Regions from separate parts of the Dehalobacter sp. DCA genome, predicted to be linked through region 1. Evidence: riboswitches for the same ligand, from Rfam matches in the RefSeq annotation. Region 1 holds a riboswitch; each other region holds the start of a gene.
The links. A riboswitch is a leader RNA that binds a small molecule or an ion and turns the genes downstream of it on or off. The one in region 1 is predicted to bind cobalamin.

Region 1 (3,114 bases):
GAAAAATGCGCGCAAACCATCACCGATGATGCAGTGATTGCCGTCATTGGTACTTATGCCGAAGAATCTTCTCTACCAACGGCAATTCGCTCGTATCAAGCTTACCTCAAAAAAGATAGTTCCATGTTTTCGGTTAACGCCCTAGCGGCAAAGGATGTTACTGCATTCTTTGAGAGAAAGCAGATGATGCAAACACCTTTATTACAACTTACCAGGGATATTTCGGTGATTTTTGCATCCAAGAATAAGAACAAATTACAGGAACTTGCGATATCAGCTGAAGCACAGCTTCGTGCAAAGTTAAAAAGGCTGCCGGTCCAGTCTGTCACGCTGATTCATCCTCAGGATGTTGTTACGGCCCATTGGGCAAAAGATCATTGCCGCTACGGATGCTCCAGTTATGGGGAAAAATGCTGTCCCCCAAACAGCCCTTCCTATGAGGAAACAAGCGTAAAATTAGACGGCTATACTAAAGCTTTTCTGATTGAAGGCCAGCCGCCGACCCGCATGTTTCAACGTGTCATGCTGGATGCTGAGAAGGCCGCTTTTAAGCAGGGATTTTATAAAGCTTTTGCTTTTTGGGCGGGACCATGCCATCTTTGCAGCGAGTGCAAACAGCCTGCACCGCCAAAAAAATGTACGGCTACGCGCCCTTCTATGGAGAGCGCCGGTATGGATGTTTTTGCCACGGTTGCCAAACAAGGCTTTACAATGCGGACCTTAAAAGACAAAAATGAATTTGTCAAATACTTTGGATTATTGCTTCTGGAATAGATTAGCTTAACGGCAAGCCTCCAGTTCCTGAACCTTATTTGAGAACCAGGCCGTGTGCAGATCTTCATCAATGAGATTGGCCCACAGGACAGAAAATAACTCATGATCTTTTCCGATTTTCAAAATCAAGTCTTTATAATCACTCATTGCTTTCCTCTCCAGAAGAATATCGGCTTTTAACAGGGGGACAATTCCAAACGCAGCCGTAATATTCCCGGCTGTTTTTCCCAGAAGCGGGGAAACAATATCCCCAAAAATGGTCGGTTCGCTACCATATTTTCGTATTTGGGCAGCAATATTATCGACATGCTGCTGTTCAATATAAGATGATCGTTCCAATACTTTGCTGATATAGATATCTTCGACCAATTTACTTTGAGCCATATAAAGATCAACCTGGTTCAGTTCCAGGCTGTAAAACCAGTTGAGCTTGGCGATGATTCCGTCCGTATCCAGATTTTATTCCACCACCTGACTGACTCAATGTCTTGATGTTTGTACTGAAAGAAGTCTTTCATAAGTCTATTCTATTATTGATAAAATGCCTTGCAAATATACTGAAATCTGTTTGAATTGTCTACGCATGTACAGACGCTGATTCCACGATCGATATGAGCAGAACAATTGTTTTTAGCTCTCAGGATAACGGGGATATGCCTGTCGTAAGAATAGCATTACGAAGATTATTGCTTGACAATATCCTCCAGTACTGTTTATAATTTTAAAAAGAATTAATTCTAGGTGTCCCAAGTGTTTGTGAAGACATGGTACAAACTTGGGGAGAATAGGGAACCGGGTGAGATTCCCGGACGGACCCACCACTGTAACGTTGAGCTCCTATCAAACCACCCAGATAAAACGGGGAAGGGATAGGCAGGCAATGAGACGGAGTCAGGAGACCTGCCTTTAATTAATGTGGCCAAAAGATTTGGCCGGTGAGGAGACGGTAAATCCACGCCTATGATAGGGTGTGGGTTTTTTTATGTCGTGTGCCAAATTCGCATAACGGAGGTCGGGATGATGAAGGCTGCTCGCCTGGAGGAAATCCAAAAGATCAGAATAACGAATGTGGCCCAGCCAGAATGCAGGAAGGGGGATGTGCTGGTAAAAGTGATGGCCTGTGGGATCTGTCGGACTGATCTAAAAGCGTATCAGATTGGGCAACGTGATTTGCACCTGCCGCGGGTCCTTGGTCATGAAATCACCGGAGTAGTGGCCGAAACTGGAAGGGAAGTGACTTGTGTCAAGCCCGGAGATCGCGTTCAAGTTGCGCCCGGACTGCCCTGCGGGACATGCCGGTTTTGTCAGATGGGAATGCATCATCTTTGTGATGATATTAAAATCATGGGTTTCCATTATGACGGGGGATTCGCAGAATATGTATTGGTGCCAGAAAATGGGGTAAAGAACGGTGTCTTGAATAAGATACCGGAGACCCTGACCTTCTACGAAGCTGCCTTGACGGAGCCTCTGGCCTGCTGTGTGAATATGCAGGAAAGTGCTGGGATCGGGCTCGGAGATCAGGTTGTGATCTTCGGGGCAGGGCCGCTGGGGATCTTAAATGCCAAATTGGCGAGAAAAAGAGGCGCGGGCAGGATCATCCTTGTCGAAAAGAGAGAAGAAAGAATCGAGGCAGCCAAAAATGATTTTGATGAATGGATTAACCCTACCGGTGAAAATGCCGTCAGCAGAATCCTGACGTTGACGGAAGGAAAGGGTGCCGATTTAGCTATCCCCTGCTGCCCTGATCCTCAGACGATGGCTGATAGCCTGAACGTACTGGGGAAGAGAGGACGCTTTTGTTTCTTCAGCGGAATGGTCTTGAGCGAAAGTGTTCCGGCTATTGATTTGAATCTGATCCATTACAAAGAACTTTTCGTGTATGGCGCCTACGGCTGCTCGTCGCTGCACAACCGGGAAGCACTGGATTTGCTGGCTGCCGGCATGATCAAAGTAAACGATATGACAACATGTGCATTGCCTCTTTCCGACCTTGTCCAGGGGATCGAAAAGGTAGCAAAGAGGGAAGATACTAATACAATTATCGACTTAACATTATGAGAAAAAAATTCTAAAAATATAAAAACGTAAACTGCAAGCAAATGAATAGCGTTAAGATTCTAAACGAATAAAGAATAAAGGAGAAATGAGAAAAATGAGCGTGATGACCATGGATTTAAAAGAATTTGGAGCAGGAATTACCCAATTGATTGGCAAACAGAATTTATCCAGAGATAAGGCCAAAGCAATGTTTGTTCAGGTACTGACGAATCAGCAGCCGGATCTGCAGCAGGGTGCATTTTTGTCCGCGCTGACAGCGAAAGGAGAAACCGCTGAAGA
Region 2 (3,114 bases), 1.5 Mb from region 1:
TCCTGTGAACCCAGGCATGTCCTGGCAATCGTATCGGTAATCACCAAAAAGGTCCCACCCACCAGAAAGGAGAGTGGAAGCAGGACCCGGTGATCCGGACCAACCATAATCCTGACAATATGTGGAACGATTAGTCCGACAAAACCAATGGAGCCGCAGGATGCCACGGCTCCCGCTGTTGTCAGGGAGGTGGCCATCAGCAGAATGATTTGCAGTTTCCCAAGATTGATGCCAAGATGCTGGGCGGTACTGTCGCCAAATACCATCGCATTCATTTCCTTTGCTAAAGCGAATAAGACAATCACGCCAATAATGATAAACGGTGCGGCAAGTTGGATATGCTCCCAGCTCTTGTTGGCAAAACTGCCCATGAGCCATAGATAAATTTTATCGATATCATCCGTATTCAAAACCATCAGAAAAGACATGACTGCTGACAGAAACGCACTGAGTGCGACCCCTGCCAGCAGCAGTGTCGTGACAACGACTTTTTTCCCGACTTTGGCTAGGGAGTAGACGATCCAGGTTGTCAGAAAAGCACCGATAAAACTGAAAACAGGAATTTCGATCATGCCCAGGAGACCGCCTGCTCCGGTAATGATGGCGACCGTCGCACCCAAACCTGCTCCGGAGGATACACCCATTACGTAAGGATCGGCCATCGGGTTTTTAAAAAAACCCTGCAGGGTACCTCCGATGACGCCCAGAGCTCCGCCAACCAAAGCTGCCAGAATGATCCTCGGAACACGCAGAGACCAGATAATCGTTTGATGGACATGGGGATAGTCTTCGGCATGAAACCAGTGATTCAATAAAGGTACTTTGCTCATGATAATTCCGGCGCTCTCTTTAAACGAAATATCTGCTGAGCCAACCGTTGTGCAAAAAATGCCCACAGCAATCAAAAACAAGGTGAAGCAGATCAGCAGGTACTTCCAACTTTTCCGGTTTTTTAAAACATCCATGATTAATAGCACCGTTAATTTCCAAAAATTTCAGGATGAATAATTTTTGCGATTTGCTCCAGACCGTCAATGACTCTTGGGCCTGAGCGGCTGATTAGGTTGTCGTCGACTGCATATACCTTGTTGTCTTTCACCGCACTTAAGACTTCATAGCCGGTCCTGTTTTGAATATCAGCTGGGGTATGGGCATGAGTATTGATGATGTAATAATTTGGATCGGCTTGGAGCAGACTTTCCATGCTGTAATTATAAAATTTTTCAGTATTGCCGGCAGCAATATTGACGCCTCCGGCAACTTCGATAAGGTTATTGACAAAACTGGTTGAACCGGCCGACATCAGAGGATCGTCCCAAATTTCCACAAATACAGTCGGTTTGGCGACGTCTTTGAGTTTGGAGGTTATATTTGTCATTCTGGTTCTCATATCTGCAGTGACTTTCTTGGCTTCTGCTTCCTTACCGGTCAGAGAACCGGCCAATTCGATATTGCTGATAACCTGATCGATCGTATCGGCGTCGAGTACAACAACCGTCACCTTCAGCTCTTCAAGCTTCTTGATGACATCTTCCTGCACGCCGGCGGCAATAAAGACCATATCGGGCTCGGCAGCGACAATCGTTTCCAGATTCGGGTTCTTAAATCCGCCCATTTTTTCTTTAGTCAACGCTTGCTCGGGATAATCACAGTAATCGGTTACACCGATAATTTCCTGATCAAGGCCAATGGCAAAAAGTATTTCAGTAATAGCAGGGGCTAAAGAAATAATTTTCTGGGGGTACGCGTCAAGGGTGATCTGTCTGCCCATCGTGTCTGTAAATGTTTTTCCCTTCAAGGCTTGCTCATTTTGCGATGAACAGCCTGTGGCCAGCCCAAGGGCCAGGGTAAGCACCAGGGGCAGAATCAACAGCAGTGCAATTGGTTTCTTCTTCATAATCATTTCTCCTTTGTTTCGATTCATTTTAATAAAACAAAATAAAAGTCTCTTATATTCTAAGAGACTTTCCCATTCTAAGTCATTTAATCATTGAAGGAAGTGTTCTTACCATTACATCATCTTCCCAATCCTAGGCAGGTCTCCTGGCTTACGGGTCATTCTCCTCCCGGCCTTCCCAGATCATATCCAGTGGCATTCGGAATTCGTCTCCGCATACAGTGGTGGGTCCGCGCCGGTTTCCCGGTCTTCCCTATTATCCTTATCCTGAGGCACCTGGGATTAATCATTCATTTCTCATTTCCCTACGCTAACAATATTGCATAGAAGGCACTTTTTGTCAATCTGATTTTTTTTTAGGAATCCTTCCGGCTTTTCGGACGCTTTCCCGCAGGAGATATTCAATGTGAGCGTTGACGCTCCGGAATTCGTCGGACGCCCATTCTTCAATAATGCTGAATAGCCTTGGATCGATACGCAGCGGAAAGTTCTTCTTGTCTGCCATTATCCTGCTCCTGCCGACGTTCTTTAATATAGGGTGCCGGTATTGAGTACTGGCTGGGCTGAACGGTCGGAGACAATTGCCACAAGTAGATTGTTGATCATTGCCATCTTGCGTTCGTCGTCAAGTTCAATTGTCCCGCTGTTTTCCAACTGCTGAATGGCCATCTGGGCCATTCCGACAGCACCTTCCACAATTTTCTGACGGGCAGCCAGGATTGCGTTGGCCTGTTGCCTCTGAAGCATAGCGCTTGCAATCTCGGTGGCATAGGCCAGGTGGGTCAGGCGGGCTTCAATTACTTCCACGCCGGCAAGTGTAAGGCGCTCCTGAAGTTCCTTCGCAATTTCTTCGGCTACTTCCTCGGTGTTGCCCCTTAAGGAAACGTCACCTTCTTCATAATTGTCATAAGGATATTTAGTTGCAACATGGCGCAATGCTGTCTCACTTTGGATTTCTACAAACTGTTCATAATTGTCCACATCAAATACAGCTTTAGCAGAGTCCACCACTTTGATCACGACAACCGCAGCAATTTCAATCGGATTGCCGTCGACATCATTGACTTTCAAACGCTCACTGTTGAAGTTGCGGACTTTTAGGGAAATCTTTTTTGCGGCAACGAACGGAACCGTCATCCAGATACCGGGTTCGCGGATACTGCCAATATAGCTGCCGAAAAATGTCAGTACTTTGGCTTGATTCGGCTGGATAACCT
Region 3 (3,114 bases), 530 kb from region 1:
AAACGGCAGCTTAATCATTAATAACCATAATAAAATATATAAGACGATTCTTATCGCTTGAAATACGGGTGCTTGAAGAATTTGGGCAAAGACACCTAGATGATCTATATTTATCCCTACAGGATTGCTTAGAAATAACTCCTCACAGAAATAAAGGCCAATGAATACTGCGATCAGTGCGATGAATATCCCCCATATTTGTCTGGCATTTAACCGTTTTAGCTGATAAAGTGTTTTAGACAAAAACGTTTCAAATATGTCTTTTATAATCAAATTATTGCCCTCACTTTTATCCGATTACAGCAACAGTACCAATATATGGTAAGGTATAGTTAAAAATAACTCCTTGTGAAAAAGTAGAAATAATTTCTAATATATAAATATATAAACAGCTCCTTCCAGGCAGTATCCTCAACAGGATCCACTTCAGAAAGGAGCTGTTTGTCCTATACATTCACTTACAAAATTACGACAATTGTTTTTTATTTGGTTTTATCGAATTCTACCAGTTTCTGTGCAAAATCATAAAAATATTTATTCAACGGATGAGTAGGATTAGCCGGCAGCTCCTGGCTTTCGTCATAAGCCAAAGTTGAAACTATCATTGAAGCTGCCGCTACAGCAGGCAGTACGCTTGGAGCCGCTTTGATCGGACCATAAAATAAGAAATCGCTCCACAGGACGGCCGATACTGCATGCACTGCAGCATTCATGGCAGAAAAGCCTTCCCCACCCCATATCTCCCGGCTTTCTTTCCACATATACGTCCCATTAGCAGGAGCTGATCCAACCGGCCAACCGGTTTCCGCTTTGATTTGTTTGCCTGCCAGGGCTGAAAAAGAAATGGACGGAAGATTCATGACTGTCGTATCGATCAAGACCGAGGCAAAATCTTTCGCTCCAATGGCTGTCAGCATTTCACGGCATGCCTGTACCCTGCCGGAAGGAGTCTGGTTCGTTTCATCAAAGACCTGCAGGACCGCGTGTTTGATTCCCAATTCTTTTAATGCCGCTGCCTGGCCGATCATGTCTTTATCCCAGGGTGTAATGCTGTTATATAAAATTTTGTCCTGAATACCAAGACCGGCAGCATATTCTGCCGCATCAAGACGCGCTTTTTCGCCCCAAATGTCAATAGCAAAAGGGCGGTTGCTGATTGTAAGGTAAAAATCAATATATTCCTTCATCTCATCTGCGGAAACCGCTGTCATAGCTACTATGGCAGGTATCCCTGTCTGATCGGACAGCTCTTCCTGCCTGAGAATGTATGAACGGGCTTTTTCACGATCAAATTTCCTGTCACGGCGGCTTTCCAGAATACGGTCTCCATTATGAAACATTGAGGATATCAGCAGAGGCGGATTATCTCCAGGTTGGCCACCGATAATCATGTCACAGATACGGCAAACTTTTGGTGTTAAGTCATATTTAAACATTTTTTCTCCGATATCTCTTTGGATGATTTAGCAAATCGTATTATACCATAGATCATTACAAATAACCATTAATTAACAGCGATTGCCAGATTGAGTGATTATTTAAAAATTAATTTGACTTGACTTTATTTATGATTTTCGTTATCTTAATAGAAGTTGAATATATTTATACAATCTTAGGTGCCCCACTAAGGGGAGAATAGGAAAATCGGTCTAATCCGATACGGACCCACCACTGTATAGACGAGTCCCCGCTGATCCACTGGCGTATGCTGGGAAGGTGCGTTCAGGACGTTTGAGTCTGAGTCAGGAGGCCTGCCTAAGAGGTAAAAGTCTTTCCTGGGTAATGGAAAGCGGCGGTGATGACGGCAAAATCCCGACCACAAGAATATTTGTGGTGGGGTTTTATTTATTTTTAAATATTTAATTGGAGGTTTTTAAATGAGCAGCCTTACAAAATTTCATGGTTTGGAAAATCTGAAAAATGCGACTGAGCAGGAACTTGAAATTGCCTTGCAAGAACTGATGGGTGGAATCAAAGCGCTCAATCAGGAAGCCTTGGCAGGCATGAAAAGCCGTGTAGACGCGAAAATCAAGCCCCTCGGAAGCTTAGGTGTCTTAGAGGATATAGCACAACAGCTCGCAGGCATATTTGGCACCACGCATCCAAAAATCAATAAAAAAGCAGTCCTGCTTATGGCCGGAGATCATGGTGTTGTCGTCGAAGGCGTCAGTGCTGCACCTCAGGAAATCACGAAACAAATGTTCTATAGTTACCTGAATGGCGGTGCAGGTATCAATGTCCTCGCCCGGAATGCCGGAGCAGATGTTATCAGTACGGACATCGGCATTGCCACCCCGTTGGATGCTCCTGAGCTTATGGCCTACCGGGTTAAAAATGGAACAGACAATATGGCGAAAGGACCGGCAATGAGTCGTCAAGAGGCCATGCTTGCAATACTGACAGGTGCAAGAATTGCCGCCAATGCGATTGACTCTGGTGTTAATCTGTTAGCAACAGGTGAAGTCGGTATTGGCAATACAACACCGAGCGCCGCCTTGATCTCTGTGTTTACCGGTCACTCTGTTGAGGATGTTACCGGCCGCGGAACAGGCTTAAAAGATGATGCCCTGATTAATAAGCAAAACGTGATTAAATGCGCAATCGAAATTAATCAGTGTGACCCTGCCACGCCAATTGACACCCTGGCTAAAATCGGCGGACTCGAAATTGCTGCGCTCGTTGGAGCAATCCTCGAAGCTTCCTATCAACGTGTACCTATTATTCTCGACGGCATCATTTCATCTGCTGCAGCAATAACCGCAGCAAAACTGGCACCCCTGTCCACTTCCTATATGATTGCTTCTCATAGTTCAGAAGAGCTTGGACAGCATCTAGCGCTTCATCAGCTTGGGCTTAAACCCAAACTTGACTTCCATATGAGACTTGGAGAAGGCACAGGTGCCGCCCTGATGTTCCCGATGGTCGAGGCAGCCCTTAAAGTCGCTGATGAAATGGCCACATTTGAACAAGCTGCAGTTACCACCGGAGACTTCTAAAATCTGCAAAGAAAGATAAAAAAGACATGTACTAAATAATCCGTGCATGTCTTTTTTGCATAATCATCGATAATGGAAACTCTTGATAGTTTAATTAGATCCCAATCTTTTGCATCAG
Region 4 (3,114 bases), 380 kb from region 1:
CGATGCCGAACAAAGCGACGACAATAGAGAAAACCGCACCGTAAAGAACGCCTTTGAACGTGCCGTACAGGATTTCGCCGAGGACGATGTCGTCCATGCTTACCGGCGTAACAACCATGCTGTGAAATATTTTTTCCTTGGACATCCGTGTATAGCTGTTGTAGGTCATTTCATAAGTCACAGCAAACATCGCTGAAGATGCGATCAGCCCCGGAGCCAGAAAATCAAGGTAGGAAAGCCCGTTGATCTGCGTAATATAAACGCCCAGACCAAAGCCCATGGCCCAGAGATAAAGCAGCGGCTCCAGAAAATTAAACATCAAATTGGCTTTCCAGGTTTTGCCGAAAACCTTCAGATTCCGCAGAAATACCTTGAAGGTCAGTACGGGATTAAGATCAGGTTTAACTATTTTCATCCTCTTATCCTCCATATCATCAGCGGTCTTCATATGATTTCTCAAACCCGCCACGGACACCATGAAGCGTTTCGCCGGTCAGTTTCAGAAAAACATCTTCGAGATTCGTCGGTCTCAGGCGCTGATAGCTGACAGGAAGGTGTTCACCGGCAATTCTTTGATTCAGGTTGTCAGCCATGGCTGGTCCGTTATCAGAATAGAGGACCAGATCATCACCAATTTGTTGAAAAGATTTCAGCCACTCAGAGCTCCAGTGCAGGAGCTTATTTTGCATATCCGGACTTACCCCGAGTTCCAGCGCATATTGCCCGACATGCTTATCAATAAGATCTTCCGGTACACCTTGCTCGAGAATTTTTCCCTGATTGATGATGATCAGTCGGTCGCAGAGATGACTGGCTTCTTCAAGATAGTGTGTTGTCAGCAGCATGGTCGTACCGCTTTCTTTTAATTGCCGCAGACGCTGCCAGACCATATGACGGGCGTATGGATCAAGCCCGGTGGTTGGCTCATCGAGAATCAATAGCTCCGGACGGTTGATCAACGCTCGTCCAATTGTCAGACGACGTTTCATGCCGCCGGACAGCTCGTCGACGACCGCATTGGCTTTACTTCGAAGATCCATAAAGTCCAGGATTTCAAAAGCCCGTTCCCTGGCTATACTACGCGGCAGACGATAATAGGAGGCATAGACCAGCAGGTTTTCCAGAACCGTCAGTTCCGGGTCAAGGTTGTCTTCCTGGGCAACAACACCGAGACGTGCTTTAATTTCCCGGGAATGCTCCGAAATATCCTGACCGAAAACCGTCAGATGGCCCTCTGTTCTCGGGGACAAGCCAAAAGCCATTCTGGCTAGGGACGTTTTGCCGGCGCCGTTTGGACCAAGAAGTCCAAAACACTCTCCTTGCCGGACAGTAAAAGAGATCGTGTCAACTGCAGTGAAATCTCCGAACCGTTTCGTCAGGTTTTGGGCTGAAATGATTTCGGTTGGAAGAGAATAAGACATGAGAGGGTACCTCCGTGGATTGCTGTTCTTTTTTCCTAGCGTATCAAAAGGAGGGAGGAAGAGCAAGGCCGTGTCTGTGAAAATATCAAATATCATGTAGGGAGAAGGCAAGGAGAAGGCTATATACTGTTCCGCAGATTGCGGGTGGACACGTTGTGCGTCTTCTGATATAATGTAATCGCTTAGGTTGCATCATTTTGCAATAATAGGGAAACAGGTGAAATACCTGTACGGTCCCGCCGCCGTAAGGTGGAGCAAATTCAAAGTTGCCACTGTTTACAATGGGAAGGCTGAATTTGCTTTGAAACCGAGTCGGAAGACCTGCCTGAGCCATTTTGCACTGTTTTCACGGAGGATGAAAGGTGTAGCATACGAATCGTGCAGAAGTGTTTTAGACTGTTTGCAGATTGTGTAAGTAAAACCTCTTCCAACCGCCGGTTAGAGAGGTTTTTTGATGTCCATGGATGGACGAATGCCGCGATGCCATGGACGGCAAGGAGCGGCGATGTCTACGGACCATCTCAGCTTTGATAGCTTCGATAGAAACGGAGAACAAGTCATGAAAGCAGTTATTCCACGTATTATGTTTGCTGCTGCAGGCAGCAGCAGCGGCAAGACCACAATTACTTGTGCGGTGTTACAAGCCCTTCTGGAGCAAGGAGTTAATCCTGCTGCGTTTAAATGTGGGCCGGACTATATTGATCCGATGTTTCATACCGAAGTCATTGGGACAAAATCACGGAATCTGGATTTGTTTATGCTATCGGAAGAGGTATGCCGGTATTTGCTGGTCAAGAATTCCGAACAGTCGCAAATCGCTGTTTTAGAAGGAGTAATGGGTTATTATGACGGGCTAGGCATTGGCAGTACCGTGGCAAGTTCTTACCATTTGGCTGCAGTAACGCAAACGCCTGTTATCCTTATTGTCAATTGTGCCGGTTCAGCAATCTCAATTGCAGCCTTGATCCAAGGCTTCTGCCATTTTAGACCGGACAACGGGATCAAGGGCGTTATTCTGAATAATCTTACACCTTCCCTATACCCGCAGTATAAGGAAATGATCGAAAAAGAGACGGATATCCAGGCGGTCGGTTACTTTCCGAAACTCAAAGAATGCGCGCTGGAAAGCAGGCATCTTGGATTAATTACAGCATCGGAAGTGGAAGACTTGCAGCAAAAAATGAAATTACTGGCCATACAGGCCAGAGAATCCATTGATCTGAAACAGCTGCTGCGTATTGCAGGCAGGGCCGCAGAAATAGACTATCATGAGGCCGGGATCGAGAGAATCTCTGCTGTTAAAGTCGCCGTAGCCAGAGATAAAGCCTTTTGTTTTTATTACCAGGACAGCCTCGACCTTTTGGAAACATTGGGAGCGGAACTGCAGTATTTTAGTCCGCTTGATGATCAAGCTGTACCGGAATGTGACGGACTGATTCTCGGCGGCGGTTATCCGGAATTATATACCGGACAGTTGGCCAGGAATACATCGATGCTGGCAAGCATCAGGCATGTTCTCTCCAATAATACTCCCTGTATAGCTGAGTGCGGCGGGTTCATGTATTTATTGGAACGTATTGCTGACAAGGACGGCAAACCTTATCCAATGGCAGGGTATTTAGAAGGGGATGCTGTACTGACGGATAAACTGAACCGTTTCGGTTATATTACACTGACGGCGCAAAAGGACAAC

Region 2: it holds a riboswitch for cobalamin, as region 1 does, so the genes downstream of both, DHBDCA_RS12895 (ABC transporter substrate-binding protein) here and DHBDCA_RS05425 (zinc-dependent dehydrogenase) in region 1, are expected to answer to the same signal.
Region 3: it holds a riboswitch for cobalamin, as region 1 does, so the genes downstream of both, cobT (nicotinate-nucleotide--dimethylbenzimidazole phosphoribosyltransferase) here and DHBDCA_RS05425 (zinc-dependent dehydrogenase) in region 1, are expected to answer to the same signal.
Region 4: it holds a riboswitch for cobalamin, as region 1 does, so the genes downstream of both, DHBDCA_RS03680 (cobyrinate a,c-diamide synthase) here and DHBDCA_RS05425 (zinc-dependent dehydrogenase) in region 1, are expected to answer to the same signal.

The regions. Positions count from the first base shown of each region.
Region 1 covers NC_018866.1:1,160,835-1,163,948, reverse strand. Annotated here, with positions in the region: gene DHBDCA_RS05435 (DUF2284 domain-containing protein) at 1-774, shown strand, start outside; gene DHBDCA_RS05430 (hypothetical protein) at 781-1,158, opposite strand; cobalamin riboswitch at 1,497-1,697, shown strand; gene DHBDCA_RS05425 (zinc-dependent dehydrogenase) at 1,792-2,835, shown strand; gene trpD (anthranilate phosphoribosyltransferase) at 2,921-3,114, shown strand, end outside.
Region 2 covers NC_018866.1:2,673,411-2,676,524, reverse strand. Annotated here, with positions in the region: gene DHBDCA_RS12900 (FecCD family ABC transporter permease) at 1-965, opposite strand, end outside; gene DHBDCA_RS12895 (ABC transporter substrate-binding protein) at 980-1,897, opposite strand; cobalamin riboswitch at 2,016-2,192, opposite strand; gene DHBDCA_RS15075 (hypothetical protein) at 2,238-2,402, opposite strand; gene DHBDCA_RS12885 (SPFH domain-containing protein) at 2,426-3,114, opposite strand, start outside.
Region 3 covers NC_018866.1:635,054-638,167, forward strand. Annotated here, with positions in the region: gene DHBDCA_RS03105 (hypothetical protein) at 1-273, opposite strand, end outside; gene DHBDCA_RS03110 (tetrahydromethanopterin S-methyltransferase subunit H family protein) at 483-1,436, opposite strand; cobalamin riboswitch at 1,598-1,774, shown strand; gene cobT (nicotinate-nucleotide--dimethylbenzimidazole phosphoribosyltransferase) at 1,878-2,996, shown strand; gene DHBDCA_RS03120 (accessory gene regulator B family protein) at 3,091-3,114, opposite strand, start outside.
Region 4 covers NC_018866.1:778,141-781,254, reverse strand. Annotated here, with positions in the region: gene DHBDCA_RS03690 (ABC transporter permease) at 1-415, opposite strand, end outside; gene DHBDCA_RS03685 (ABC transporter ATP-binding protein) at 435-1,421, opposite strand; cobalamin riboswitch at 1,589-1,765, shown strand; gene DHBDCA_RS03680 (cobyrinate a,c-diamide synthase) at 1,981-3,114, shown strand, end outside.